4 regions of the Brevibacillus gelatini genome follow, and region 1 is predicted to be linked to each of the others. Evidence: riboswitches for the same ligand, from Rfam matches in the RefSeq annotation. Region 1 holds a riboswitch; each other region holds the start of a gene.

Region 1 (7,118 bases):
TACACCGCGAAAAAGAAGGACAGCACCGGGATTTGCTTCATTGGCGAACGCAACTTCCGCGAGTTTTTGCAAAACTACTTGCCAGCCAAGCCCGGCAATATCGAAACGGTAGACGGAGACGTGATCGGACGGCATGACGGCCTGATGTACTACACGCTTGGCCAGCGCCAGGGCTTGGGGATTGGCGGCGGGCACGGCAAGACCGGACAGCCGTGGTTTGTCGTGGACAAAGACCTGGAGCGCAACGTCCTGATCGTTGGCGAAGGCAGCAACCATCCCCGCCTGTATTCGAGCAGCTTGCTGGCGACTGACGTGAACTGGGTGAGCGCGAACAAGCCGACCGAATCGTTTACCTGCACCGCGAAATTCCGCTATCGCCAGCCTGACCAGCAAGTGACGGTGCACATCCGCGAGGGCAACACCGTAGAAGTTGTTTTTGCAGAACCGCAAAAAGCAGTGACACCTGGGCAAGCCGTCGTCTTTTACGATGGAGAAGTGTGCCTGGGGGGAGGCACGATTGACAAAGTGCGTCCGATTTCCGATTGACAAAGAGAATGAAATAACGGAGGAAGCGTTAGGTGGATACAGCGAAAAAGTCCAAAGTGATTATTGTTTCGTTTCTGGCGGTTGCGATCTTGATGGGGGTGCTCGCTTACATGGGGATGGCAGTCACGGGCAATGAGCACATGGCCACGATCCAGAGCGTCATCGCGGAAAAAGGCGGCGTGATTGCAGCGAGCGGTGTGACAGTGGTTCCGCTGGAGGAAAGTCCGTTTGAGAAAAGTGGAAAGGGCAACACCATCTATCGCATCGTGTACACGAAGGATGGACAAACCTTGACAGCCTGGTATCGCTCCGACAACCATTCCTCGATTATCAAGGAACCGGAAGAGTGGATTCTTCCGCAATAAGCAGCAAGGATTAAATCTGACTGGGAGAGTGAGGGCAGTACATGACCCAATATGCTGGACTTCGAGAATTGGCCCAATTGATTCGCAGACTGGAGCCGCAGCTAACAGGGGCGTCCCTGAGCATTTTGTCCCATGAAAATAAAGAAGAGATCGCTTCGCTTCTGCTGGAGGGACTTGGCGGCGGCGTCTCGGTTCAAAACAGTTCCGGCGAGTACGCCAACCATCTCGCAAATTTGCGCGTGGGCGCGAACAAGTACACGTTTGCCCAGGACTGGCGCGAAGTGTACATCAGCGAAATCAACTACTGCGCCTGTCGGATTCCTCCGGGCGCTCACGGTCTGCTGGTCCACCATACTGACTATCCGGGCGTCATTTACGACGTGTCCCGCAAGCTGGCTGACCACGAGATCAACATTTCCAAGCTGAATGTGTCGCGTGAGCAAAAGGGGAAAAACGCCCTGTTGATTTGCGTCACCGACGAAGAGATTACACCGGCGGTAGTAGCGGCCATCGAGGAGCTGCCGCAGATCAACAAGGTGTTGTCTCTGCAATAGGCGAAAAAGAACTGGAATGCACGCATGACCGCTCATCGTTTGCGTATGGGCGGTTTTTTGTGTGTCGACTGGCGTTCGTGCTTGTGGCATGGAGCGAGGTAAAGAAAAAACTGCCCTGACTAGCGGGCAGGTGGCTTGGAAGCAAAGCGAATGGCGTGACTGATGAGAACGTGCAGGACAGAGGTGTGATTTTCGTCCGGGAACTGGCGGAAAGACGCTTCGATCTGCCCATTGCCCATGTCGGACAACCGCTCGGCCATTGCCTGCGCCTTGACGTTGACGTCGAAGCGGCCGTCGTTTTCCAGCTCCCCGATGGTGAGCAGCGCTCTGATGCGCGTATCGTCAGTGAGCAGGGACGGCAGGCGGCGTTCCTCTTCCAACAGGACGCTTTCGTTCCAGTGGATCGACGGGCTGCCGGCGATATAGCATTGGTACGCATGCGGCCGGGTCAACAAGGCGTGCAGCACGAGCAAGCCGCCGAGCGAATGCCCGAAAATCGTTTGCCGGGTGCGGTCGACGGGCAAGTCCTTTTCAATCGCGGGTTTCACCGTGTCGTCGATGAAGCAGAGGAAGCCTTCTGCCCCGCCCATTTTTGGCCATTCGCCGCCGCGCGGGTGAGCAGGCAGCTCGGATGCGGGCACGACATGGGTGAAGTCGTAGTAACGCGAGGGATGAAACGGCGCTTCTGTCGGATAGCCGATGCCGACGACGATTGCGGGATACACACCCGTTTTTTCTGGAGCCTGGCTTTGCAGGCGGATCGCTTCGGTCATGGTGCCAAAAACCGAGTTGGCATCCAGCACATAGATGACCGGGAAGCCGGATGGCGGCGGTGTCACGTCAGGGATGCTGACAAAAATGTGAAACGTGCGATCATCGTAGGTCATTTTTCGGATTTGCGAACGAGGAATCGTTACTGCTTCATAAACCGTGTCCTCCATCATGAATCACTCTCCAGTCGGCCGATGGCGTCAACTTTTTGTATACGAAATCTATTATAGGGATGCGATCCAGAGATTGGCAACAGAGAAATGAGAGAGATTATCAGTGCCAAAATAGAACATGCTGACCTTGACTACTACGATATATTGAGGTAAAGTAAGTTTTGCCAACTACATATTGATGCGGACAGGTGTTTGCCACGCAATATCACGCAATATTTGGTAGACATAATAGGGAAGTCGGTGAAAATCCGGCGCGGTTCCCGCCACTGTAAGGAGCGAGTTCCATTTTGTGTTTGCGCCACTGATCCAACAAATCGGGAAGGCGAAAATGGAGCGATGACCCCGAGCCAGGAGACCTGCCTGACCGCAAGCACTGTGTAACCTACGGGAGATAGGGAAGTGTTCGAACGCTCCATTCGTCTTGGGACGAATGGATACGATGGGGATCATCATGCGCATTCGGCCTTTTGACGTCGGATGCGTTTTTACTTTGCTTGAAAAATTCACATTAGCAGTAAAGGATGAGGGACATGTTAATCGCTTTTGACTCCAAAACAGGAAACGTCAGAAGATTCGTCAGCAAGCTCGGGTTGCCTCACGTGGAGATTGATCCCGAAATGGTGATCGAAGAGCCGTTCGTTCTGGTTACATATACGACGGGCTTTGGCCAGGTGCCGGAAAAAGTGGAGCGTTTCCTCAAGCGGAATCATGTCTATTTGCGCGGCGTGTCGGCCAGCGGCAACCGCAACTGGGGAGCCAGCTTTGCCAAAAGCGCAGACACGATTGCCAGCCAATATGGCGTTCCGGTCATTTCCAAATTCGAACTGTCCGGTACCGGCCGTGATGTGGAACAATTTACGAGTGGGGTGGCAGCAATTGCGACACATTGAATTGAACAACCAACTGATGCAGCGAGGAAGCGACGGATTTTACCAACTGGAAAAGGACAGAGAGGCCGTTGCTGTCTTCATGGAAGAAGTACAGGCCAAGACGATGACCTTCAACAGCGTGAAAGAACGCATGGACTACTTGATCGAAAACGACTACTACGAAAATGTGTACGAAAAATACACCGTGGAACAGGTCGATGAAATTTTCCGTCTGGCGCATGGAGCCGGGTTTCAATTCGCTTCGTACATGGCCATCTCCAAGTTTTACAAAGACTACGCCCTGAAAACGAACGACAAATCGATGTATCTGGAGCAGTACCCGGATCGGGTGGCGATTGTGGCACTCTCGCTCGGACGTGGTGACTTCGAGCTGGCGAAGCGGCTGACGGTATCCATGATCGAGCAGCGCCTGCAGCCTGCGACACCGACGTTTCTCAATGCCGGAAAAAGCCGCCGCGGCGAAATGGTTTCCTGCTTCCTGCTGGAGATGGACGACTCCCTGAATTCGATCAACTACGTGCTCGGCACTTGTATGCAGCTGTCCAAAATCGGCGGCGGCGTGGCCGTTAACCTGTCCAAGCTGCGCGGACGCGGCGAGCCGATCAAAGGTGTCGAGGGGGCAGCCAAGGGTGTCATGCCTGTGCTCAAGCTGCTGGAGGATGCGTTTTCCTACGCCGATCAGATGGGCCAGCGTAAAGGCTCCGGGGCGGCCTACTACAACATCTTCGGCTGGGACGTCAACGAGTTTCTCGACTGCAAAAAGATCAATGCCGATGAAAAGTCGCGGATCAAGACGCTGTCAATCGGCCTGATCGTACCGAATGTGTTTTACAAGCTCGCAGAGGAAAACAAGCCGCTGACGGTGTTCGCGCCTTACTCCGTTTACAGGGAATACGGCGTCCATCTGGATGATCTGGATCTCGACGAAATGTACGACGAGCTGGTGGCAAACGAGCGCGTCAAGAAAAGAGTCGTCATGAGCGCCCGCGACATGCTCACCAAAATCGCGATGATCCAGATGGAGTCGGGCTACCCGTACATCATGAACAAGACGAACGCGAACAAAAATCACGCGCTGAAAGACATCGGCTCCGTGAAAATGTCCAACCTGTGCACGGAAATTTTCCAGCTCCAGGAGACATCCACAATTACCAACTACGGCGAGCCGGACATCATCCGCCGCGACATTAGCTGCAATCTGGCTTCGCTCAACATCGTCAACGTGATGGAGCGCAAAAAAGTGCGCGAATCCGTGCGCGAAGGCATCGAGGCGATTACCGCCGTAAGCGATATGACCCGCGTGGAAAATGCGCCAGGCGTGCAAAAGGCGAACCGCGAGCTGCATTCCGTCGGGCTGGGTGCGATGAACCTCAACGGCTACCTGGCGAAAAACAAGATCGCCTACGAGAGCGAGGAAGCCAAAGACTTTGCCCGCACGTTTTTCATGATGATGAACTACTACTCGCTGGAAATGAGCATGGAGATCGCCCAGGCCAAAGGGGAAACGTTCATGGGCTTCGAGCAGTCGGAGTACGCCAAAGGCACGTATTTTGACAAATACTTGACGAACGACTACCGTCCGCGCACGGAAAAAGGCAAGCAACTGTTTGCTGGCATGCACATTCCGACCCCGGACGATTGGGCCGCGCTCAAGCAAAAGGTGCAGAAGAACGGACTGTATCACGCGTACCGTCTGGCGATTGCGCCGACGCAGAGCATTTCCTACATTCAGAATGCGACATCGAGCGTGATGCCGGTCGTCGAACATATCGAGACAAGAACGTATGCAAACTCGACAACCTACTACCCGATGCCGTACATGTCGCAGGAAAACTATTTTTACTACAAATCTGCCTATGTGATCGACCAGTTCAAGGTGATCGATTTGATCGCAGAAATCCAGGAGCATGTAGACCAAGGAATTTCTACCGTACTGCACGTCAACAGCAACATCTCGACCAGGGAACTGGCGCGCTACTACATATACGCGGCGAAAAAAGGCTTGAAATCGCTCTACTACACACGCACCAAGCACCTGACAGTGGAAGAGTGCATTAGCTGCGCCGTGTAATGTGAGGGAACGCCCCTGTGCAGAACAAGTTTTTTTAAGAGAAGAGGAACGCCGATGAAAGCAGTCAATTGGAACAGGCCGGACGACGATTTTACAATGACCTTTTGGAACCAGAACATCATGCAGTTCTGGACGGATGACGAGATTCCGCTCTCGGATGACAAAATGTCCTGGATGGAGCTTAGCGCTTCGGAACGGGACACATACAAAAAAGTGCTCGGCGGACTGACCTTGCTCGACACCGTGCAAGGTGGCGTAGGGATGCCGAAAATCATGGAGCATGTGGACGGACTGCAGCGCAAGGCCGTCCTGGCCTTCATGGGCATGATGGAGCAAATTCACGCCAAATCGTACAGCAGCATTTTCACGACGCTCGCTGCTACGGAAGAGATCGACGAAATTTTTGCCTGGGTCGAGCGCAATCCGCATCTGCAAAAGAAAGCGGCACTGATTTCGAAGCGCTACCAGGAGATCGAGACGCAAAAAGATTTGTACATGGCGATGGTCGCCTCGGTCTTTTTGGAAAGCTACCTGTTTTACAGCGGTTTTTTCTACCCGCTCTATTTGGCAGGGCAGGGCAAGATGACGAGCAGCGGCGAAATTATCGACCTGATTGTGCGGGATGAGAGCATTCACGGCCTGTACGTCGGCGTGCTCGCGCAGGAAGTGTACCAAAAGCTCAGCGTCGCGGAGCAGGCGGCGGTGAAAGAAGAGCTGTACGCACTTCTGCACGAGTTGCACGCAAATGAAGAGGAGTACACCGTCTCCCTGTACACAGAGATTGGCCTTGCGGACGAGGTGTTGGCCTACGTGCGCTACAACGCGAACAAAGCGCTGATGAATCTGGGGTTGGAACCGTTCTTCCCGGAGGAGGAAGTCAACCCGATCGTCCTGAACGGGATACGGACGCACACGAAGCAGCACGATTTCTTCTCGAAAAAAGGCAATGGCTACGTCCGTACGCTCAACGTCGAGCCGCTGACGGATGACGATTTTCGTTTTGAGTAAAAAGCTTAAACGATTGTTTAAAAAGGGCTGCTGTCTACAGATGGCAGTCTTTTTGCTGTGCTGGAAGGAAACCGCGAAAGGGGCCTCACGCGAAGGCGTACGATGTCGTGCAGGAGATGGAATAATAGTTTTATTTATTCGAAAATACTTTTTCATTCATATTTGTGTTATAAATAAATGATGTGTCGCTCTTCTCCTTGCCAGCCAGTCTAAGTCTATGAGAGTTGGACTGGAGCAGCAAGGTGGAAACGAGAGAGAGTCATGCAAACATCGAGTGGTGCGTTTGGAGGACTGATTTATCTGACAGGGAATCCAGTCTGGCTGGAGTCTGGATAAAGCGTCAGACTTCGTGAATTTTTTCACGAATCTGAGGGTTGCTAAAAAGAGCCCTTTGCTTTTTATCACAGGAGGTTTTTGTCATGCATCAAAAAGTTTCCTATTCGTTCATCGTCATCATCGGATTCATGCTGTTTGCGCTGTTTTTTGGCGCGGGCAATCTGATCTTTCCTCCGATGCTCGGACAGATGGCGGGAACGAATGTCTGGGAAGCCAACGTCGGCTTTCTCGTGACCGGGGTTGGCCTTCCACTTTTGGCGATTACAGCGTTGGTGTATTCAGGTAAAAACGATTTGCGCTCACTGGCAAGCCGTGTGCACCCGCTGTTTGGCCTCGTCTTCACCATCATGCTCTATTTGGCTATCGGGCCGTTTTTTGCCATTCCGCGCTCCGGGAATGTGTCG
Region 2 (7,118 bases), 800 kb from region 1:
CTTCAAAATCAAGTTCTGGGCGATGCCGGTTGCTCGTCCGTACATGCCGGATGGCGTGAAAATTGCCGAGGCTATCCAGCAGGACCTGAAAAAGATTGGCGTAGAAGCGGAAATCGTCACCATGGAATGGGCGACGTATCTGGACAAAACAAAAGCAGGCGAACAGGAAATGTTCATGCTGGGCTGGACGGGCGACAACGGAGACCCGGACAACTTCCTGGCGACCTTGCTGGATAAAAACAACATTGGTGGCAACAACCGCACACGTTGGGCAAATGAGGAAGCCCACAAGCTGCTGATGGCTGCCCAGTCTGCAACTACCCAGGAAGAGCGTGAAAAGCTGTACCTGCAAGTTCAGGAAATCATCTTCAAGGACGTGCCGATGGTGCCGCTCGCTCACTCTACACCAGCGCTGGCTGCCAAAGCCAACGTCATCAACTACAAGCCGCATCCAAAAGGCTCCGAGAGCCTGGAAAAGGTTGATCTCAAGTAAAAATTGATCCGATGAGCAAGCAGGGTAAGAGGAGAAACCCTCTTCTTACCCGCTCTTTTTGCACGCAGTCATTATTTTTTTGGTAAGGAAAGCGAGGAGATGGCATTGCTATCCTACAGCATCCGAAGAATTCTTATGCTCATCCCCGTTCTACTGGGCATGTCCATCGTCGTATTTTCCATCATTCGTGCCATCCCAGGTGATCCGGCTCTGACCATATTGGGAGAGAAAGCAAGTCCGAAAGCGATTGAAGATTTACGGGAAGTATTAGGTCTGAACAATCCGTGGTACATTCAATATTTTGACTATTTGAAACAGATTCTCAGCGGAGATTTGGGGGTTTCCCTGCATTCCGGTGCGAGCATCACGCAAGAAATCGGCCCGTATTTGGCGGCTACGACAGAGCTGACCATTTTCAGCATGGTTTTCGCTGTCATGATCGGGGTAAACGCAGGAATCCTGTCTGCGTGGAAGCAAAACTCCTGGTTTGACTACTGTGCGATGTTGATCGCCTTGATCGGTGTTTCGATGCCAATTTTTTGGCTTGGTTTGATGGAGCAATGGTTCTTTGCGCAAGAACTGAAATGGCTGCCATCCGTTGGTCGCGACAATTCGCGTAATCCTGTAGAGGCCATTACGCAGTTCTATATACTGGACACGATTTTGGCTGGACAGTGGGATCAACTGTGGGAGGTTATCAAGCATTTGATCCTGCCTAGTGTGGCTTTGGGGACAATTCCGATGGCGATTATCGCCCGGATTACCCGTTCGAGCATGCTGGAAGTAATGCGCGCCGACTATGTGCGGACAGCACGGGCAAAGGGCCTGGCGCAGTTTTGGGTCGTGTACAAGCACGCGCTGAAAAACGCGATGATCCCAGTGCTGACGGTGATCGGTCTGCAAACGGGCTTGCTTTTGGGCGGGGCGGTGCTGACCGAAACCATTTTTGGCTGGCCGGGTATTGGCCGCTATATTTATACCGCGATCGGCAACCGGGACTATCCGGTGATCCAGTCCGGCATTTTGGTAATCGCTACGATTTTTGTCTTTATTAATCTCCTGGTCGACCTTCTGTATGCCTATATCGATCCGCGCATCAAATACCGCTAGGGGAGGGATGAAGAGACATGGCAGAGACACAAGTACAGACGGTATCCCTGAGAGCAAAAGAGGAAGAAGTTGTCTCTCCTTGGCGGGAAGCTTGGAGAGCTTTGCGAAAAAACAAGCTCGCCATGGCAGGATTGGCGATCATTCTGTTTTTCGTGACGGTTGCGGTGCTGGCTCCCGTAATTGCTCCGTACCCGTATGACCAGGGTGAACTGGTCATGAAAAACAAGCCGCCGTCCGAGGAGCATTGGTTTGGCACAGATTACAACGGGCGGGATGTGTTTAGCCGCGTCGTCTACGGTGCGCGCATTTCGCTCTGGGTCGGGACCTTCTCGGTCATCGGCTCCGTCGTGGCAGGCACGATTTTGGGTCTGTTGGCAGGCTTTTACGGCAGATGGGTTGATACGATCATCTCGCGCGTTTTTGACATCATGCTGGCGTTTCCAAGCATTCTGCTCGCGATTGCCATTGTCGCCATTCTGGGGCCATCCTTGCAAAATGCGCTGCTGGCGATCGCGATCATCAACATCCCGAACTTTGGGCGTCTGGTGCGCTCGCGTGTGTTAAGTCTCAAGGAAGAGGAGTTCGTCATGGCGGCGCGCGCAATCGGCATGAAGGACTCGCGCATTTTGATGCAGCACATTTTGCCGAACAGTCTGGCGCCGATCATCGTGACCGGGACGATGGGGATTGCGACAGCAATTATTGAAGCGGCCGCGCTTGGCTTTTTGGGGCTCGGTGCCCAACCGCCGGAGCCGGAGTGGGGGAAAATGCTCTCCGATTCCCGCCAGTACATCCAGAAGGCACCGTGGACGGTCATTTTCCCTGGACTGTCGATCATGCTGACGGTACTCGGCTTCAACCTGATCGGGGACGGATTGCGGGATGCGCTTGACCCGCGGATGAAAAACTAGTGCGCAGCAAAAGGGGCGTGAAGGGACACAACCAGTCCTTTTCGCTTCTTTTTTTGTTTAACCCAGCCGTGAGGGCTTCCGGGTTCAGAGAGAAACTTCCAGTCCGCCCTTCTTTTTTGGGCAGGGAAATGGTATTCTCTAGGATAGAATCTTGTCGAAAGCGAAGGTGGCGCAGGTGTACTTGGAGCGCATTTCGAAACTGCACGATTTTTTGACCAAGCAAGAGCTCGACGCGGTAGTCATCACCTCTCCGAAGCATGTTTACTATTTGACCGGCTTTTTTACCGATCCACACGAACGTTTTATGGGGCTGGTGATTCCGGCTAAGGGCGAGCCATCCCTGATCGTTCCCGCCCTCGACCGCGAAGCGGCAGCAGCGGCTTCAACCGTTCAGACGATTCACACTCATACGGATGTCCAAAATCCGTACGAGCTTCTCAAGCAAGTGCTGCCAGCGAACCTGAAAAAGCTGGGCATTGAAAAAAGCCACATGACTGTAGAACGTTACGAAGCGCTGGGGCAAGTCGTCTGTGCAGAAAGCTACGTGGATGTGGAAGAGCCGCTCCGCGAGATGCGCCTGATTAAATCGGCAGATGAAGTAACTCGCTTGAAAAAGGCTGTGCAACTGATTGAAGATACACTCAGCGAGACGTTGAAGACATTCAAAATCGGCCAGACCGAAATGGAAATCGTCGCGGAACTGGAATACCAGATGAAGCGGCTGGGAGCAGACGGCCCGTCTTTTTCCACGATGGTTTTGGCAGGGGAAAAATCGGCACTGCCGCACGGAACGCCTGGTTCGCGCAAGGTGCAGGAAGGCGATTTGCTCCTGTTTGACATCGGGGTAGCGGCAGACGGCTACGTTTCCGACATTACCCGTACCTTTGCCGTCGGGCAGATCAGCGAGCAGTTGCGCGATATTTACGAAACGGTGCTGGCCGCAAACGAGGCAGCGATTGCCGAGGTTCGTCCAGGCGTGACATTTGCCCATCTCGACAAAACGGCTCGCGACGTCATTGCCGCAAAAGGCTACGGCGACTACTTCATCCACCGTCTGGGCCACGGTCTTGGCATGGATGTGCACGAATATCCGTCCGTACATGGGCAAAACCAGGAAACGCTGCGCCCAGGCATGGTGTTCACCATTGAACCAGGGGTGTATGTGCCGGGAGCAGGCGGCGTGCGCATCGAGGACGATGTGCTCGTAACCGTAACAGGCGTGGAAGTGTTGAGCAAGTTTCCGAAAAAACTGACGGTGATCGGATAAAGCTAAAAACGTACAATTGAATAGACGTCTGATGGTGCTGCGCGGAATCGTTTGGTTCCGCCAGCTTAATAGGGAAGTCCGGTGAAAATCCGGCGCGGTCCCGCCACTGTAACGAGGAGTGTCCAGCAAAGAGCCACTGTTTTTCGCGCGACGAAAAATGGGAAGGCGCTGGGGATGATGATTCGTAAGCCAGGAGACCTGCCATGAGATGATGTGCAATCGGCCCCACGAGGATGGGACAGATGTGGAAGCAGACGAGGAAACGGCGCCATTGGCAACACCGTATCTATCGTCATGTCACGTTATGTCAAGCACCTCCCGATTGGAAAAAAAGGGGGGTGCTTTTTTCTATGACAAAACAAAAGAAGAGGGGTTATGGAGATGAGTACAATTCGCTTAAGAAAAAAAGGGTTCCACGGTTTCCGGATGGCAGCGCTGGCAGCGATCATGCTGCTTTTGTCCGCGTGCAGCTCTGCGGCACCTGCTGCGACCGAATCCACTGGCGCAAAGCAAGCCGCAACGCCTGAGCATACGGCCCAGCCTGCTTTTGACAACAAACCTGTAACGATTGTAACCAACGGGATCGAGATGACGTACCCGGAAGCGCCAAAACGCGCGGTGACGCTGAACCAGCACGTAACCGAAGTGATGCTCGCGCTGGGACTGGCTGACAAAATGGTCGGAACCGCGTACCTGGACGATCAAATTTTGCCTGAGTGGAAGGCCGACTATGACAAAGTGCCAGTCCTGTCCGACAAGTATCCGACCAAAGAAGTGCTCTTGGCCGCAAACCCTGACTTCGTGTACGCAGGCTGGAAAAGCGCCTTTGGCGACAAAGGGGTAGGGACGATGGAGGATTTGGAAAAGGCGGGGATCAAATCGTACCTGCAAGAGTCTTCGAACAAGCCGGGCCCGACGATTGACGATGTTTTCACAGATATTCAAAACATCGGCCGCATTTTCCGCGTAGAAGACAGGGCGAACGAACTGATTGGCAAAATGAAAGCGGAAATGGAGCAAACCACAAGCAAAATCGGTACGGTGGACAAGCCGCTGAACGTGTTCGTGTACGACAGCGGAGAAGACCAGCCGTTTACCGCTGCCAACAACTACATGACTTCCCTTATAAAAACGGCAGGCGGCAAAAACGTGTTCGACGACATATCAAAAGGCTGGGCTACCGTAAGCTGGGAAGAAGTGGTCAACCGCAAGCCTGACGTGATCGTGGTTGTAGACTACGGCGACAAGACAGTAGAGCAGAAACAACAATTCCTGCTGACCAAAAAGGAACTGGCTGACGTGCCAGCGATCCAAAACAAGCGCCTGATCGTGCTGCCATTGTCCGCAGCGTCTGAAGGGGTACGCGCACCTGTCGCGCTGAAAATTCTCGCCGAAGGGCTTTACCCGGATCGATTCAAATAAAAAAGTTTGCAAAGAGAAGGAGGGAACGGCCCTGCACAAGATCAAGATGCCCTTCCTTATTGTTGCGCTGCTGATCGGGCTAGTCGTCTCGATTACGCTTGCAGTGACACTCGGCTCGGTGGAAATCCAGCCAGCGACCGTTTGGAAAATTGCCTTATCGCATCTTCCGCTGGTCGATCAATGGATCGGAGCGGATTGGTCAAAAGGAGAACAGACGATTATCTGGGAGATTCGCTTTCCTCGCGTCCTGCTGGGGGCTGTCGTCGGGGCTGGTCTGTCTGTCGTGGGGGTGGCGATCCAGTCGCTGGTTCGCAACTCTTTGGCAGATCCGTACATATTGGGAGTTTCCTCGGGCGCATCCACAGGAGCGACGCTGGTCATTTTGTTCGGAGCATTCAGCATGTACGGACAATACGCGCTTTCCTTCGGTGCTTTCACAGGATCGCTTGTCTCGATTCTGCTTGTTTTTACCTTGTCCCGCATCGGCGGACAAAACTCCACGGTGCGTCTGCTCATGGCAGGCATCGCGATTTCCGCCATTTTGTCTGCCATCACCAGCCTGATTATTTTTTCCGCGCCCAATGAGCACGGCATCCGCTCCGTTCTGTTCTGGATGAGCGGCAGCCTGGCTGGAGGGAAATGGGAGTATTTGACCATTCCGTCGCTGATCGTCGTGATCTGCCTGATTGTCCTGTTGGCGCAATACCGTTCGCTCAATGCGCTTTTGATGGGCGAAGAAGCGGCGGGAACGCTGGGCGTCAACACGGTGCAATTTCGCAAGCAGCTATTGGTCATTACCGCCCTGCTTACCGGCGTCATTGTGTCCATCAGCGGGTCGATTGGCTTTGTCGGCTTGATGATGCCGCATATCGTTCGCGTCATCGTCGGTTCGGACCATCGGCGTGTCCTGCCTGTCAGCGCCTTGCTCGGGGCCATTTTCCTGATCTGGGCAGACGTGATTGCCCGGCTTGCGTTTGCGCCGGAAGAGTTGCCAATCGGGATTATTACGGCGCTGTGCGGCGGCCCGTTCTTTATTTGGCTGATGCTGCGCAGCTCCTATTCTTTCGGAGGTAGCGGTCGATGAATCTGCATGTGGAAAACATTTCGGTTGCGCTGGAGAAAAAAACGATTTTGCGCGACGTTAGCCTGACGGTCCGCTCCGGTGAATTTGTCGGGCTGATCGGGCCGAATGGCAGCGGGAAGTCCACCCTGCTCAAAAGCATTTATCGGGCGCTGAAGCCGCACAGCGGATTCATTTCTTTGGACGGGGCTGACGTCTACGAGCTTTCCGCCCGGCAAAATGCGCAGCGTATGGCGGTCGTGCGGCAGGAATCGTCAATCGAGTTTGACTTTACCGTCATGGAAATCGTCATGATGGGGCGCTCTCCCCATAAGAAGCTGTTTCAATCCGATACCGCCGCTGACAGCCGCATCGGTGAAGAGGCATTGGAGCGCGTCGGCATGCAGGAATACGCCTCACGCAGCTATTTTTCCTTGTCTGGCGGGGAAAAAAAGCGCGTGCTGATTGCGAGAGCCTTGGCCCAACAAGCCGAGTTTCTCGTGCTGGATGAACCGACCAACCATCTGGACGTCCGGTATCAGTTGCAAGTGATGGATCTGGTCAAGACGCTCGGGATTACCGTGTTTTCTTCGCTGCATGATCTGAATATGGCCGCCATGTACTGTGATCGGCTGTACGTCATAAGCGGCGGGAAGCTGGTTGCTTCCGGCACGCCGGAGGAAGTGCTTGAACCGGGGTTGATTCGCGACGTTTTCGGGGTAGAAACAGAGGTGGTCACGCATCCGGGCACGGGGAAAAAACACGTTTATTTCTTTTCGGAAACAGTCAGCAGCCAACAATCGCGGCAAAAGGTCAAGGCAAGATGAACGGCGTCAACAAACGCCGCATTCTCTT
Region 3 (7,118 bases), 2.2 Mb from region 1:
GCGATAATCTGTTGGAAAGATCAATGGCGAAAGGGTCGTGAGGAGTGATCCACGGGGCAAATACGCCAATGAAAATAAACAGCAACAGCAATCCTGCTCCTGTTAACAAGCTGTTATCGAAGGTAGAAACGTTCTTTTGCAAGATACAGGCCCTCCTCTATCGAACCCGTAGCCGTGGATCTACAAGTACCGAAATCAAATCGACGATAAAATGGATAGTCACAAACAAGAAAGAAGCGAACACCACATAGCCTTGAATAACGGGGTAATCCCTGTTTTGAATGGCTTTCATGATGTATTTCCCTAAACCTGGCCAAGAAAAGATCGACTCCACGATCATACTTCCTCCAAGCATAAACGCAAAGCTTGTCCCCATCATCGCCACAATAGGCAAAGCGGCATGCCGCAGCAGTTGGAACAGAATAATGCGGCTGTTGGATAGTCCCCTTGCCTTCGACGCTTTCACAAAATGATGATTCATCATCTCCAGCATATCGGATCTCAACAAGCGGGCATACACTGTGCCCATTCCCACCCCTAATGTCAAAGCCGGTAAAACAAGATGCTTCCATGTGCCGTATCCCATCGAGGGTAGCCACCCATACCGCACCGAAAACAAATAAATGAGCAAAAATCCCAGCCAGTAGGAGGGAATGGCAGATCCCAGAAGAGCAAGGGTTCTGCCAAATCGATCTAACCATCCCGAAGAATAGACAGCAGTCGAGATTCCCAAAATCAAAGTCACTGACAGCATTACCAGCAACCCTGCCGTTGCCAATTCGATGGTTGCAGGTAATCGTTTGAGAAGCTCTTCAAGCACAGGTTCCTTAGAAACATAGGAGGTTCCCCACTGCCACGTAAATACATTTGCGATCCACTGCACATATTGATTCCCCAGCGACTCCGTTAAACCCAACTCTTGGCGCAATGACATCAACGCTTCTTCAGAGACAGGGACACCATTCGCGGTCAGCAATAGATAAGCGGGATCGCCCGGAGCAATCCTCACCAGAAAAAAAGTCAGAGTAGAGACGAACACGATGAAAATAAGCATTTGGACGATATGCTTTAGACAGAAACGAATCATTTCCATTGTCACTCATTTACATCTACTTGAGCATGATTGTAATAATACTCAATTGGATGAGGAATGAAACCTTTGACGCCATCCCTGACAGCAAAAATCGTTTTTGGATGAACGATAAAGGCTTGCGGGAGATCCAGATTAATCTGCTCCTGGATTTTTAGCGCCAATTCGTTACGTTTTGCCGTATCCGTTGTTTGATTCAATTGGTCTAACATGTTGTCGAGAGAAGGAGAAGCGTAATGGGAGACGTTTGAATGACTATCCGAACGATAGAAAATGTTTAGGAAGTATTGAGGATCACCTGTGTGTGCCGTCAACATGCTGTACATGGAAAGATCCCAATCCTCATTGGCCAGGACTTCATCAATGTTTTCCACCTGACGAATTTTCGTTTGGATCCCCACTTTCAACAGTTCATTTTGAATAATTTCAGCCATGATGGATAATTCCGGGCGCTGCGGAAAGGTTAACATCTTCACTTCAAATGGCTTCCCTTGCTTTTCCCACATGCCCTGGGCATTTTTCTCCCATCCGCCTTGCTTCATCAAGTGGTCGATGGATTGTGTTTCCTTGACCTTGACTGTTTGTCCTTTCCCAAACGGCAGCACTTCGGCAAATGGACTTTTGGCTATGGTACCCTCGCCGCGCATGACAGAGTTGACGATTGCTTCACGTGGGATGGACATATCCACCACTTTTCGGTAAGCGAGCTCACGAAATAAGGGAGACTTCATATTAAACAGCAGCATGTGCGTCCGCAGCGACGAAGCCGTTAGCACTTCGATATGATTATTCTTTTTCAACAGTTCTACAGCATCAATGGGAATGTCCGTTGCAGCGTCAACATCCCCTGATTGGAGTGCCATTAATCTCGTATTTCCATCTGAGATGAATTTAATTGTGACCGCAGATAAATGTGCTTTTTCTCCCCAGTAATCATCAAATCTCTCCAGGCTAAGGGATTCGTCCTTGTTAAAATTTTTGATTTTGAAGGCCCCCGTAAGAGCGGGGTAGGTCGCCTTGCCCTCCATTGTTTCTGTATCGACAATCATGGTCGAAGGATCAGCCAAATGGGCGACCAAAGCTGCGTTTTGCTTTTCTGTCACGATTTTCAGTTGAGTGGGAGACACAGCTTCCAACGATTGGATTTGCAATAAATCCTTTGCCATTTGGCTGTTCTTGATCGAACGCAACAAGGAATCTTTCACACTCAGCGCGTCCATTTTTTTCCCGTTATGAAAGAGAACATTTTCTCTCAAAGTAAAAACCCATGTCGTTTCATTTTCTTGCTTCCATTCTTTCGCTAACCAGGGCTTTGGCTCCAGTTGCTCATTTAGTTGAACCAAGGTTTCCCCCGCTCCAGAGCGCATAACCTCCCAGCTATCGCTGCTGTGTGGATCCAGACTGGCCGGACTCCAAGGGAAAGCCATCGTCAAGCTTTTGTCAGAGGTCGAAACTACAGAAGCTTCCTTCTGCGTTGCCTGTTCAGCCGATGAGGCGCAGCCAACCAGTGCCAGCGTGAAAATAAAGGCAGCCATCTTGAAAAGAAAACCACGTTGCCTGATTTTTGCTTTATTCATGTGCATTCAACCCTCCATATGTCATATAACCAACCAAATCCCTTCCGCGAGGTGCTTTCCATGAAAGCATCCCTCATTTTTCAAAGTCTCCCATGTGGCAAACTTCCTTTCATACAAACGAAAAAGCCCCATCTGTGGCAGATGAGGCAACGTGTACAATGATTCAAACGATATGACTAATGGAAAAATGGCAAGTCGAATCCATTCTGTACACCTCTCCTCTCCGCGAAGGATTTTACGGTGAAGCAATCTAGGTAGGTCTCCTGGCTTGCCGGATCTTTGCGTTCTTTCGTCTTCCCCGATCACGATCGAGTGACATGCATGAAAGAAAACTCCCCGGTTACAGTGGCGGGACCGCTCGGGATTTCCACCCGATTCCCTGTTACCCCTTGTTCTCACAAGGGCACCTAGTTGCTCATATGAAATTAGTATTCAGTATAAAAAAGAAAATGGGGGAAGGCAATGTATTTTTGCTACACGCAAAAAAGGCTTGTCACAGGAAAGTGATGCTGTAGCAAGGGTGTGACGGTGTGTGTGCTACGGGTGACAAACTGTCTTACGGCCTACAATAATCGCCCCATTCCAGCTTCGTTTTCTGAATGCCATCCTGCCTTCTCGTCACTTTTGGAAACGTAGTTATCACTACTTTGTTAACATAAGAACTCTTCGCTAGTTGAGCGAATCTGGTGCCCACGTAGAGATGTCGCCTCCCGGTGTAGCTACTATCAGCCATGCATGACCAGCGTATTCTGGACCATCTCCTGCTTGCCAACATTCATATTTATCATGGTTTCCATTTACAAAAAGCGTTTTTCCTGATTCAAATTCAATATGGAGATGCGGATATTGACTACCCAATCGAACGGCATTTACTTTTTCCCTACGTAACCGCAAAATGAATATATACGCTTCTTCTTCCGATAAATCAATCATCTCTTCTTGGGAGTTTGGAAATACTCGGGTTTCTTTAGGGAATACAGCCCATCGTGATTCAATGTTTAACCAAAGTTGGTCTGGAGAATGATTTGTGTAATGCTCAAAACGAATTAAAAACGTACCTGGTCCTGGACCAAATTTCATACCATCTAATTGGCTACCTACAAATATATGGTTTAATACCTTCTCTGTGTATTGCTTGTGTTCAATTTCCAACATAGCCCCCCTTTTATATCAACCTAGCCACATTACTAGCTTGGAACAAGTTCCTGCTGTTCTTCCGTTACGAGACGAAACCTGGTGAATATGCACAGGTCGACTGAGGACTGTGTTGTTACGTAGATTTGGACGGCACAATCTGGACAGTTCCAATATTTGTTATTTTCCTGAGGTACTCTCTCTCTCGTTCTACCTAGTTGTCCATGTCTTTGGTGAAAGCTTAACAGCTGACAACCTTGTACCTTCTCAAGGGACATCCTGAATAAAAAGCCACTGTAAAATAACCCTTTCCTTCTCCTTGCTCCCGCCCTTCCTTCGGGTTATTAATTCTTACTAATGAGAAACTCAAACTCCCGAACCGTATACTCCGGTAGAAAGTCCTTAACCTCATCTAAAATCCCCTTCAATTTTTGGCGCTTTTCATCGCTCATTGACACATAAAATCTTGTGTTATACCCACACATCCATGATTCTACATGCCGCTTGGCCAAATCACGGATTTCCTCTTCCTGAACAGCACATGCCCGTAATAAATAAAGTATGTTGTCTGCCTTGCCAAACTTAGTAAACAAGAAGAGAATGTTTTTCTTCACATAGGGGCGTAAATCATTTACATAAATCCCCCACAGCAGTTCGGCATGACGTAGGTCAATAATATTTGCAAGCACTTGTCTCGCTTCCCGCGATACGCTTGGTTTATCTGATTGTAGGGAGTTGATAAAAACGTCTGTGTAATCCTCTGGATTAAGCATACCTAGTGCTTTCACTGCCGCTCTGCGCGTCCGCGCATTTTCATGACACAAGAACGGAATAATCCATTGTGCATCTGTTTTATCGCCAGTTTCACCCACTCCAGCAATCGCTGCCTGTATCAATCTTTCATTTGTCCCATTCAGCTTTTCTCTGTAAAATGACGAGAAGTCAATTCGCTTATCTTTTAAATAATATCTGGCCATTTCACGAATGGTTTTATGCCGATCAAGAAGAGCAGCAAGCAGTTCTTCGGTAGACTCCTCTGAAAAACGTTCCATATATGTTTGTAATGCCAGTTGCCTAATGGGAGGAAAAACGTCACTCCTGATTCGTTTTAGCCATTGAATTAAACACTCGTTTGAGTAGTTTCTGCAAATGTGTTTAGCTACCTGTAGCCGTATCCAAGCATCAGATTGACGTAGTGCTTCTGATATAACTGATTCTTGCTCAATATCAGGAAGGTTGATCGCCAGTTCAAAGCAGAATCGTCGCACAATAGGGTCCTTTGAATGAAAACCGCTTAACAACACTTTCCGATTTTCTGGGTGACGAAACAGACCATATATTTCATCCACGAAGTCAGAGAATTTTTCTCGGTTATAGTATTCGGACAAATGTTTAACCAGACAAATAGCTTCAAGAAAGTGCTTTACATAATCAGGACGAATTCTCTGCTTGAGTGCCTTAAAAGCCATGAAACGGATTTTTGGCAGCCAATCGTTCATGCGGAGAAGCAGAAAAGGAATCTCCTTCCCCGAAAATTGATGCGCCAACATTTCAACCGCTGCTTCCCTCACATATCCATTTCGATGAAAGCTGCATATCCCAATGAAACTAACGTCCGACTCATCGTTGATCCGAATGGCCATGACATACTCAGGCGACAAATGATGCCATCTTGCCATTTTTTCTTGGTAATGATAAGGGGCTAATCTCCGCATGTATTGGTCAAAACCAATCAAGTTTTGCTTACCATGACGGCAAATAATTTTGTGTATGGTATCACGTGCTGTACTTCGTACTGTTTCGCTTGTCTCTATGGCAAACGGCAATAAGAAAGTCAGAGTAAGCATGCTTCTGGAATTGGCTAGCGATTGTAATATTTCAATTTTTCTTGTATCCGATCTTTTAAAAATGTTGAGGAAAGAATTTTTTCCGTAAAGTTCATCGATTAAATCTTGCTCCTCTTTTGACATGTCTCTCATAGTCCTAACCCCTCCAAAAGTAAAAAAAGAGCTACCTTACCGTAGGTAGCTCGATAAACAGACTGTTTCTAAGTTGTAGCCTCGTGATGGCTCCATTCACAATTACCATACGAAAAGTATTGACCGTTTTTTCCGGTCTACAACTTTATTAAGCAGCCTAAAACTATATTATCTCTGAACACAAACCTCTACTCCAACAAATCCTGTTACTCCACCGTCACACTCTTCGCCAAATTCCGCGGTTTATCCACATCCAGGCCACGCGCGACAGATGCGTAGTAAGCAAGCAATTGCAATGGAATGACGGTCAGAATCGGTGTGAGCATTGGCAGAGTGGCCGGCATGTAGATCACTTCGTCCACAGTCTTCGCCAGGTCGTGGTCGCCTTCTGTCGCGAAGCCCAGGACATGAGCGCCGCGCGCTTTTACTTCCACGATGTTGCTCACCGTTTTTTCGTAGATGTCTGGTTGTGTAGCCAATGCGACAACCGGAACGTTATCTTCAATCAGCGCAAGAGTACCGTGCTTCAGCTCACCAGCCGGGTACGCCTCGGAGTGGATGTAGGAGATCTCCTTGAGCTTCAGGGAGCCTTCCAGCGATACCGCGTAGTCCAGACCGCGGCCGATGAAGAACAGGCTGTTTACCCCTTTTGTGCTCTCGGCAAAGCGGCGAACCTGCTCAGCATCTTCGAGCATGGATGCGATTTTGCCTGGGATTGTCTCCAGATGCTCCACGATCGTCGCTACCTCGGCAGCCGCAAGCGTGCCTTTTACCTGCGCCAGATACAGGCCGAACAGGTACAGCGCTACTACTTGGGAGGTGTACGCTTTGGTCGAAGCTACCGCTACCTCAGGGCCGGCCCAGGTGAAAATCACTTCGTCGGCTTCGCGCGCCACAGAGCTGCCGACAACGTTCGTGATCGCGAGTACCTTCACGTTGCTCTTCTTCGCTTCACGCAGTGCAGCCAGTGTGTCTGCTGTCTCCCCCGATTGGCTGATGACGATCATCAAGGTTTTGTCCGTGTAGATCGGGTCGCGGTAACGGAACTCGGAAGCAACCGCTACCTCTACCGGAACGCGGGTCCATTTTTCGATGATGTCTTTGCCGACCAGACCTGCGTGCATGGAAGTACCGCAAGCGACGATGTAGATGCGGTCGTACGTCGCCAGTTCGGCATCGCTCATTTTCAACTCAGGCAAAATCACGCGCTTGTTCTCGCGGTCAATGCGGGCGCCCATCGTGTCGCGAACGGCTTGTGGCTGCTCGTAAATTTCTTTAAGCATGAAAGAATCGTAGCCGCCTTTTTCCGCTTGCACCAGATCCCACTCGACATGGAAC
Region 4 (7,118 bases), 1.4 Mb from region 1:
ACGGAACGGGTCGTCATACCAGCGCGAAGCCCGCTCGGCATCCGCGCGCATTAGCTCTTCGTAGGTCAAAAGCTCCCAGTCGCCAAAAGACAGCTCGCGCAAAGCCGGATCGGATATGATCGACAGGCCCCACTCGTCTGCCAGTGGCTGGGCTGTTTGCGTGCAGCGGCGCAAATCGCTTGCGTACAGCCCACAAGGCCGTTCCAGTTGCTGTGACAATTGCCGCGCCAGCCCGCGCGCCTGCCGCTCTCCTTTTTCATTTAAGGGAACGTCGCTATGTCCGAGATATTTGCGCTCGCGATTGCAGTCCGTCTCCCCGTGCCGGATCCAGAGCAGCCTCATGTCCACCAGCTCCCGACCAGTACGAGCAGCATAATCGCCTCGCCGCTTTCGATAACTGCGCCGTAGCAGTCGCCGTTCAGGCCGCCGAGCTTGCGGGCGACAGAACGGGAAAACAACAGCACGAACAACAACGAGACAACCATAGCCGCAACAACCTGCAAACCTCCGACGAACCAGCCAGCCACGGCAAGCACGATGTATCCGGCTGCGATAGCCATATGCGACAGCCCTGCGCTAATGCCCTTGCCGATTCCTTTTTCCTGCGATAAATACGGCCATAGCCGAATCGACAACAGCACATGTGTCCGCGCCACAGCAGGCACAAACACAAGAAGCACTCCCCAGCCGGGATGCGCCAGTTCCGCGACGGCCCCCGCCTTGAGCAACAGCAGCAAAAGCGCAGCCAAAACGCCCATCGCCCCGACACGGCTGTCCTTCATGATCGCGAGCACCTGCTCCTTCGAGCGACTGCTTCCCAATCCGTCGGCCAAATCCATCCAGCCGTCCAGATGCAGTCCACCTGTCACGTACACCCAGCCAGCGAGTGTCAGCACGGCGGACAGCCACGGGCTAAAGAGCAATAGCCCTGCCTGGTGGACGCCCCACAGCACCATACCGATGACCAGACCTGCTGCCGGATACCAGTTGACGCTTTTTTTCCAGGCTTCCTCGGACGGGCGCAGCCAAGGAACCGGGATTCGGGTGAAAAAAGCGATTGCGTGCCAAAATGCGTTCATCCTTTGATCCTCCACGGGATTCCGGCCATAACCGCGTAGACCGTCTCTGCCTGGCACGCGGCACGCTGGTTGACGTCGCCCAGCACGTCTGCGAACCATCTGCCGAGCCGATTCATGGCGACACCGCCCAGCCCGACCTCGCTCGTGACCGCAATCACTTTTTGCGGAGAGCGCCGGACAAGTTCCAGCCACGCCTCCGCCTCTGCATGCAACGCCTCTGTGTGCGCCTCGCTTCGCCACTCTGCTTCCGCGACGCTCATCAGCCGATTGCTCACCCACGTCGACAGACAATCGATCAACACGACGTCGTAAGCAGTGCCAACTGACTCGTAATCACAAAGCCGCTCGCCGACCTCCACGCTGCCCCACTGCTGCGGACGCCGCTCCTTGTGCCGCTCGATCCGCTGCTGCATTTCCTCATCCCACGCCTGACCCGTCGCCACGTACAGAACGCGCTCTCCGGCCTGCCGGGCCAGCTCTTCTGCAAAGCGGCTTTTTCCCGAGCGCACACCGCCTGTCACCAGCACAAGACTCATCGTTGCCCGCTCCTTTCGTTCTGTACCTCGCGCAAGGCCGCGATCAGGCGCGCATTGTCTTCCCGACCGCGAACGGCGATGCGCACATCATGCGCCGTCAATCCGGGGTACATGGCGCAGCTGCGGATCAGCACACCTTTTTTGCCGAGCCGCTCCTGCAATAAGGCCGCTGGCAAGTCCTCCGGCGAGCGAAGCAGCAAAAAGTTTGCCTCCCCCGGCCAGACCTTCCAGCCCAGCTCCCCGCGAATAAACTCGATCAGACCAGCGCGCTCCCTGGCGATCAGACTGCGTGTCCGCCGCTCGTACTCCTGCTCCTGCAAGCACAGCTCCCCCGCCAAAAGGGCAAGCGCATTCACGCTCCAGCTCACCTGCTTCGCACGCATTTTCGCAATCACGTCAGGCTGGGCAATCGCGTATCCGAGCCGCAAGCCGGGGATCGCGTACATTTTCGTCATGGAACGCATCAAAATGACGCGGGGAAAACGGTCAAGCTGGCTTGCCAGCGTAAACTGACGGCTTTCCTCCACAAAATCGAGAAACGCCTCGTCCACGACCAGCCATGTATCGGTCCTGGCCGTCCAGTCCGCCATCTGCAACAGCTCCTGCGGCTCGTACAAGATGCCAGTCGGATTGTTCGGCGAGCCGACAAACACCAGGTCAGCCTGCTCGAACAGACGATACAGCTCTTTTTCGTCGGCCTTGTAGCCGTTCTCTTCTTTTCCATAGCAGCCGATGACGGTTGCCCCAAACTGCTCGGAAAGCTCTGCATATTCCGAAAAGCAAGGATAAACCACACCGACGGTCTGCGGCTTGAGCCCGAGAATTGCAAGCGCCATCGCCTCCGCCGCGCCATTGGCAGGCAAAAGCCATTCCTTTGGCAGATGCAAGCGCTGCGCCAAGGCACGGCGAAACAGCCGATGCCCTGGGTCTGGATAGCGCAACACGGCAGACAGCGAAGCGAGCAGCAACTCGCGTACCCTGTCCGGCATGCCCAGCGGATTAATATTGGCACTGAAATCAACAAACTGGTCTGGCTCCATTCCAAAGCGGTCTGCCACCGTCAGCAAATCACCGCCGTGACCGTACGCTTCCAGTACGCTCATCAAAACTCGACCCCCAGCACCGCTGGTATCCCCTCATCGTAGTAATGCTTGATCGGCTTCATCTCTGTCACCAGATCCGCCATGTCGATCAATTCCTGCTTGGCGCTTCTGCCCGTCACGACCAGATGCACATGGCTCGGCCGATTTTGAATCGTTTGCAAAACGTCCGCCAGCGGCAGCACGTCATCAACGGGAAAACTGTCGATCGCAAGCGCATTGTTCAGCTCGTCCAAAATCACGACATCGTAGGCACCCGACAAAAGCTTTTCCTTGGCAAAAGCCCACGCCTCCTTCAGCGCCGACCGATGCTCCTCCGGCGTCTTCGTCCAGGTAAAGCCTGCGCCTTTTTGCACAATCTCGATGCCCAGCTTGTCGAAGCTGATTTTCTCTCCGTACGTGCGATCAGGCGACTTGATGAACTGGATCATAATGACCTTTTTGCCTCGTCCAGCCGCCCGTACAGCCAATCCCACTGCTGCCGTTGTCTTTCCTTTGCCATCTCCGGTGTAGACCAAAAACAGACCTCGCTTGTTACTCAAGTCGCTCAACCTCCAAAATGAAGTGTAGGCCCCGTTGCCCATCCCTCAACATTTTCGGGGACACAGCGCTCCCCAAATGCAGGTAAGGCTCCGTTGCCTATTGCAAATGTTTTCCACAGCCTCGTTATTTCGCTTTCCGCGCACAAAAAAAACGCTTTGTTTCCCCAAAACTCCAAGGAAAACAAAGCGCGGATAGCCGACTGCAACAATCCTCACCTCTTCCTTTGACCCGAAGGAAATCAGTGGACACATAAAAACAGGCAGGTCTCCTGGCTCAAGGATCGTCACTCTTCTTCTTCCTTCCCGCACGCTGATCGTGCAGTGGACGGCGTCGTTGCCAGGAAGAAGAGCTCCCCTAATACAGTGGCGGGACCGCGTTGGATTTTCACCAAACTTCCCTTTTAACCTCGCATCTCACAGATTATCGCTCGTGAAACACAAGGACCTGTTTTTCTCCCATATTCACATGTCGTTCGTTTTCAGGACAATCGCTTGTTTTAATAATAGCAAATGCTGCCGGGGATTCAAGCAAAAGCTGCAATCCGGCGAGAGTCCATGCCAAAAATACAAGGTAGCGCGAAGTAGCATGAATCCGGGAACTGCCGCTCTCCCGCCATCCGGACCCGCACACTGCAGGCGGACGAGGCTCGACAAGAAAAAGCTGCACTCCAGCAAACGACTGGCAGGGCAGCTCTTTTGGCGAGTATCAGGCTTATCATCATTCGGCCTACAAAAAGTCAGCCATGATTTTTTCAAGATCGTACGGAGTAATCCCTTCGTTCATGGAAAAAATGGTGTCCGCATCCTCTGCCCGCTCAACCAGCGTCCCCCGCGCCTGCGCATGCAGCGAGAACAGCTCGTAGAGAGTCGGCTTCACCAGCGTGGTGAGCGCCCGGCCCATCCACTCCATCCCGCTGCGATTCCCTTCCACGTTGTTGACATAGAGCGGATGCGAACGCAGCGCGACGTCTGTCCAGATCACCTGGCGCTCCGCCAGGTCGAGAATGACGGGAATGCAGATCGTCGAGCGCGAGGCGAGATCGATCTTGTCCTGAACCGTCTGCGGTTCAAAGATTTCCCCGGACTCGGGCTCGCTGCGGATCATCCAGCCGGCATAGCACTCCGGCAAGTCGCAATAAGGCTGGCTGGTGAAGGAGTTGAGCGACATGACCACATAACGTCCGCCGTACTTTAGCACCGATTCGATGTCCACGTCGATGAACTCGCACGCTCCGTTCGGTGCCTGCACAATATCGCCGCTATGGCAGGCGCGGTATTTTGCCGAACGCAAATTCGTGTAGGAAATGTGCTCCATGTACTTCCAGTCCGCGTCGTACAGCACCGCAGACAAATCGACGTCGACGCGCCCGGTGGGGACGTTGTTGACCAAGCCTTCCTTCCACCAGGTGAAAAAGCGGATCGTGCTGCCATCCGGGATCGGAAGCCTGGAACCGCGCACAATCGTCCGCAGCGCCTTGCTCGCCGACCGTTGCGAAAAAGGCACAAGCTGCTCCTGCAAGCGCGGATCGAGGTAGACTTTTCCCAGGGAGGGCAGGGCAGAAAACCGCTCCAGAAGGGTTTCTCGACAGATGCTGGCAGCACTTGCGCGGATGTTTTCGGCCAGCTGTGGCAGCTCGTTTGGAATCGTCTGTACTTTTGCCACCTCTCCTTTCGGGAAAAAGGTGCGCCACTTTCCGTACGCTTCCCTTTTCGCGAAGTGGTTCAGCACTTGCAGCAGCACAGGAGTAGACACCGAAGGCGCGACCTGTGCAAACGAGCGGAGCACCTCACCGCCATCCTCTGCCAACCTGAGCAAGTGGTCGAGGCGACGGGCAAATTCCCCCGGCCGCTGCACGAGCAGGTGTGCAGCCTCGTGTACCTCCCCGCGCGTCAGCGCCAGCTCCACCTTGCTGTTGAACGTTTCCAGCCGGCGGTTGTTGCGCAAAATATCGAACGCTTCCGCCGCCTGTGGATAGCGGTCTTTGTATTCGAACGGATGCAAGATTTCCCCCAGGCGAATCCAGCGGCCTTTGTAGCGCAGCATGTCTTCCGCAAGGTTCGGGCTTGCTTCCAGCAAACGCAGCAGCAGGCGGCGCTCAGCCCGGCTGAACTTGCGGAATTTCGCAGGAGTCGCCAGACTGACATCGCCGTCAGACAAGGCAACGGCCAGACGCAGGACGTCAGTCGCCGTTTTGCAATAGGTCGCAAAAAAGCCGGGCGGCAGCTTGTCGGCACGCAGCAAGATGCTGGCTGCGACCGCTGCGTTTTCCTTGTGCGGAATCTCTTTTGGCAGCGCTTCTGCGATTCCCTCGCACTCGGTGAACAGCACAGCGAGGTCTTCCTTGTCCTGCGCCGAGAGCGAGCTTTTCGCCCGCAGCAGGTTCATGCCTATCTGCAAAAGTTCTTCTTCCGTCCCCAAATGGATTACCTTCAGGCGGGATTCCCGCAACAGCGGCAGCCGTTTTTTCACCTCGTGCACAGGAAGTTGCAACGTCAGATAGTGGATGATCGCCTGCAAATACAATTCTCCCTCGCTTGCCTCCATCACTTGTTTAGGAAAATTCGGATACATCGGCTTGTACTTGCGGGATGCGCCCACCATTTCTTTCAATACTGTCACTACCCTGGAGTAAAGCGGGAAAAACTCCGCTTCAGACAGCGTGCGGATTCGCTCCAATAGCTCCAGGGAAAACGTGTAACCGAGACACTCGATGTTGCGCAAAGCCGCAGCCAAATAAGAGACAGGCAATTCATGCTGTCCCTTTTCAACAACCAGTTTATTTTTCCGGCGAAGGTAGATTTGATTTTTCATCGGCCTCAATAAAAAAAAAATCAGGAAAGCAGTACCCCTAATGTCCATTTAGAAAATAGAAGGAAGGAGTACAATAGCCTGATTTTTTATTCCTTTTGTCATTTTTCACCATTATACGGCTCGTCGCTGACTATGTAAAGCAATTTTTGGAAAAGTAGTTGTTTCTTCACAAATTTTCCCTTCTCCCCTGCAACCTTGTCATCAGGTAAAGACAGACGGTTGTATTGTAAAATAGTACACCACATCCTATAAAAAGACGCGAGGAAAAGCACTTATGAAAAAACTGCAGCAAGTCGGCCTGCTGACCTTTCTGCTCAGCGCCGCTCCCTTCTCTTTTGCCCAGTCTGCTTCGCAAATTCAGGTAGCCGTGAACGGCGAGTACGTCACGTTTCCTGACGCCCAGCCATACGTGGACACAAGCTCCCGGCGCACCATGGTTCCCGCCCGGTTTGTCGCAGAAAAGCTCGGTCTTGCCATGCAGTGGAACCCGCAGACAAGCCAGGTGACGCTGCAAAAAGCGCCGAACACGATTCAGTTGACCATCGGCCATGACTACGCACTGGTCAACGGGAAAAAGGTCCACTTCGACGCTCCGGCCGTGCTCCGCAGCAACCGCACGATGGTGCCGCTGCGCTTTATCAGCGAGCTGTTTGACGCCCGCGTCGAGTGGCTGGCCGAGCGCCATCTGGTCGCGATCACCACGTCCGGCCATGCGGGTGCAGTCCCTCCGGCATCTGTGCCGTCTGCTCCCGACAGTGCCTGGCAGCATCGGCGCAGCACGTGGCTTTGGGATGCCAGTCTGTTGTATACCCAGCAAGAGCAAATTATCCGGTTTGCCAGCGAGCATCAACTGAGCGCGATTTACCTGCAAATCAACCGGGACATCCCGCCGACTGTCTACCAAGCGTTCATCCGCAAGGCGCAGGAGAAGCAAATCGCCGTAGAAGCGCTGGAAGGCCGTCCTCAATGGGCTTTTCCCGCAAACCATGACAATCTCAAGTCGTTTCTCAACTGGGTCCGCACTTACAACGCCTCGGTCGCCGCACACG

The links. A riboswitch is a leader RNA that binds a small molecule or an ion and turns the genes downstream of it on or off. The one in region 1 is predicted to bind cobalamin.
Region 2: linked by a shared signal. The riboswitch ahead of AAFJ72_RS08185 (ABC transporter substrate-binding protein) and the one ahead of nrdI (class Ib ribonucleoside-diphosphate reductase assembly flavoprotein NrdI) in region 1 are both predicted to bind cobalamin.
Region 3: linked by a shared signal. The riboswitch ahead of AAFJ72_RS01665 (ABC transporter substrate-binding protein) and the one ahead of nrdI (class Ib ribonucleoside-diphosphate reductase assembly flavoprotein NrdI) in region 1 are both predicted to bind cobalamin.
Region 4: linked by a shared signal. The riboswitch ahead of cobO (cob(I)yrinic acid a,c-diamide adenosyltransferase) and the one ahead of nrdI (class Ib ribonucleoside-diphosphate reductase assembly flavoprotein NrdI) in region 1 are both predicted to bind cobalamin.

The regions. Positions count from the first base shown of each region.
Region 1 is NZ_CP154342.1:2,451,577-2,458,694, reverse strand. It holds gene mnmA (tRNA 2-thiouridine(34) synthase MnmA) at 1-546, shown strand, start outside; gene AAFJ72_RS11690 (hypothetical protein) at 579-911, shown strand; gene AAFJ72_RS11685 (ACT domain-containing protein) at 953-1,465, shown strand; gene AAFJ72_RS11680 (alpha/beta hydrolase) at 1,585-2,406, opposite strand; cobalamin riboswitch at 2,579-2,787, shown strand; gene nrdI (class Ib ribonucleoside-diphosphate reductase assembly flavoprotein NrdI) at 2,940-3,299, shown strand; gene nrdE (class 1b ribonucleoside-diphosphate reductase subunit alpha) at 3,286-5,370, shown strand; gene nrdF (class 1b ribonucleoside-diphosphate reductase subunit beta) at 5,425-6,378, shown strand; gene brnQ (branched-chain amino acid transport system II carrier protein) at 6,798-7,118, shown strand, end outside.
Region 2 is NZ_CP154342.1:1,651,683-1,658,800, forward strand. It holds gene AAFJ72_RS08165 (ABC transporter substrate-binding protein) at 1-493, shown strand, start outside; gene AAFJ72_RS08170 (ABC transporter permease) at 593-1,603, shown strand; gene AAFJ72_RS08175 (ABC transporter permease) at 1,621-2,514, shown strand; gene AAFJ72_RS08180 (M24 family metallopeptidase) at 2,690-3,781, shown strand; cobalamin riboswitch at 3,797-4,001, shown strand; gene AAFJ72_RS08185 (ABC transporter substrate-binding protein) at 4,163-5,203, shown strand; gene AAFJ72_RS08190 (FecCD family ABC transporter permease) at 5,250-6,287, shown strand; gene AAFJ72_RS08195 (heme ABC transporter ATP-binding protein) at 6,284-7,090, shown strand.
Region 3 is NZ_CP154342.1:271,420-278,537, reverse strand. It holds gene nikC (nickel transporter permease) at 1-142, opposite strand, end outside; gene nikB (nickel ABC transporter permease) at 158-1,093, opposite strand; gene AAFJ72_RS01665 (ABC transporter substrate-binding protein) at 1,096-2,667, opposite strand; cobalamin riboswitch at 2,904-3,092, opposite strand; gene AAFJ72_RS01660 (hypothetical protein) at 3,337-3,822, opposite strand; gene AAFJ72_RS01655 (HEAT repeat domain-containing protein) at 4,146-5,780, opposite strand; gene glmS (glutamine--fructose-6-phosphate transaminase (isomerizing)) at 5,987-7,118, opposite strand, start outside.
Region 4 is NZ_CP154342.1:1,027,191-1,034,308, reverse strand. It holds gene AAFJ72_RS05345 (histidine phosphatase family protein) at 1-342, opposite strand, end outside; gene cobS (adenosylcobinamide-GDP ribazoletransferase) at 339-1,079, opposite strand; gene cobU (bifunctional adenosylcobinamide kinase/adenosylcobinamide-phosphate guanylyltransferase) at 1,076-1,615, opposite strand; gene cobD (threonine-phosphate decarboxylase CobD) at 1,612-2,718, opposite strand; gene cobO (cob(I)yrinic acid a,c-diamide adenosyltransferase) at 2,718-3,299, opposite strand; cobalamin riboswitch at 3,500-3,721, opposite strand; gene AAFJ72_RS05320 (TerD family protein) at 3,985-6,069, opposite strand; gene AAFJ72_RS05315 (copper amine oxidase N-terminal domain-containing protein) at 6,344-7,118, shown strand, end outside.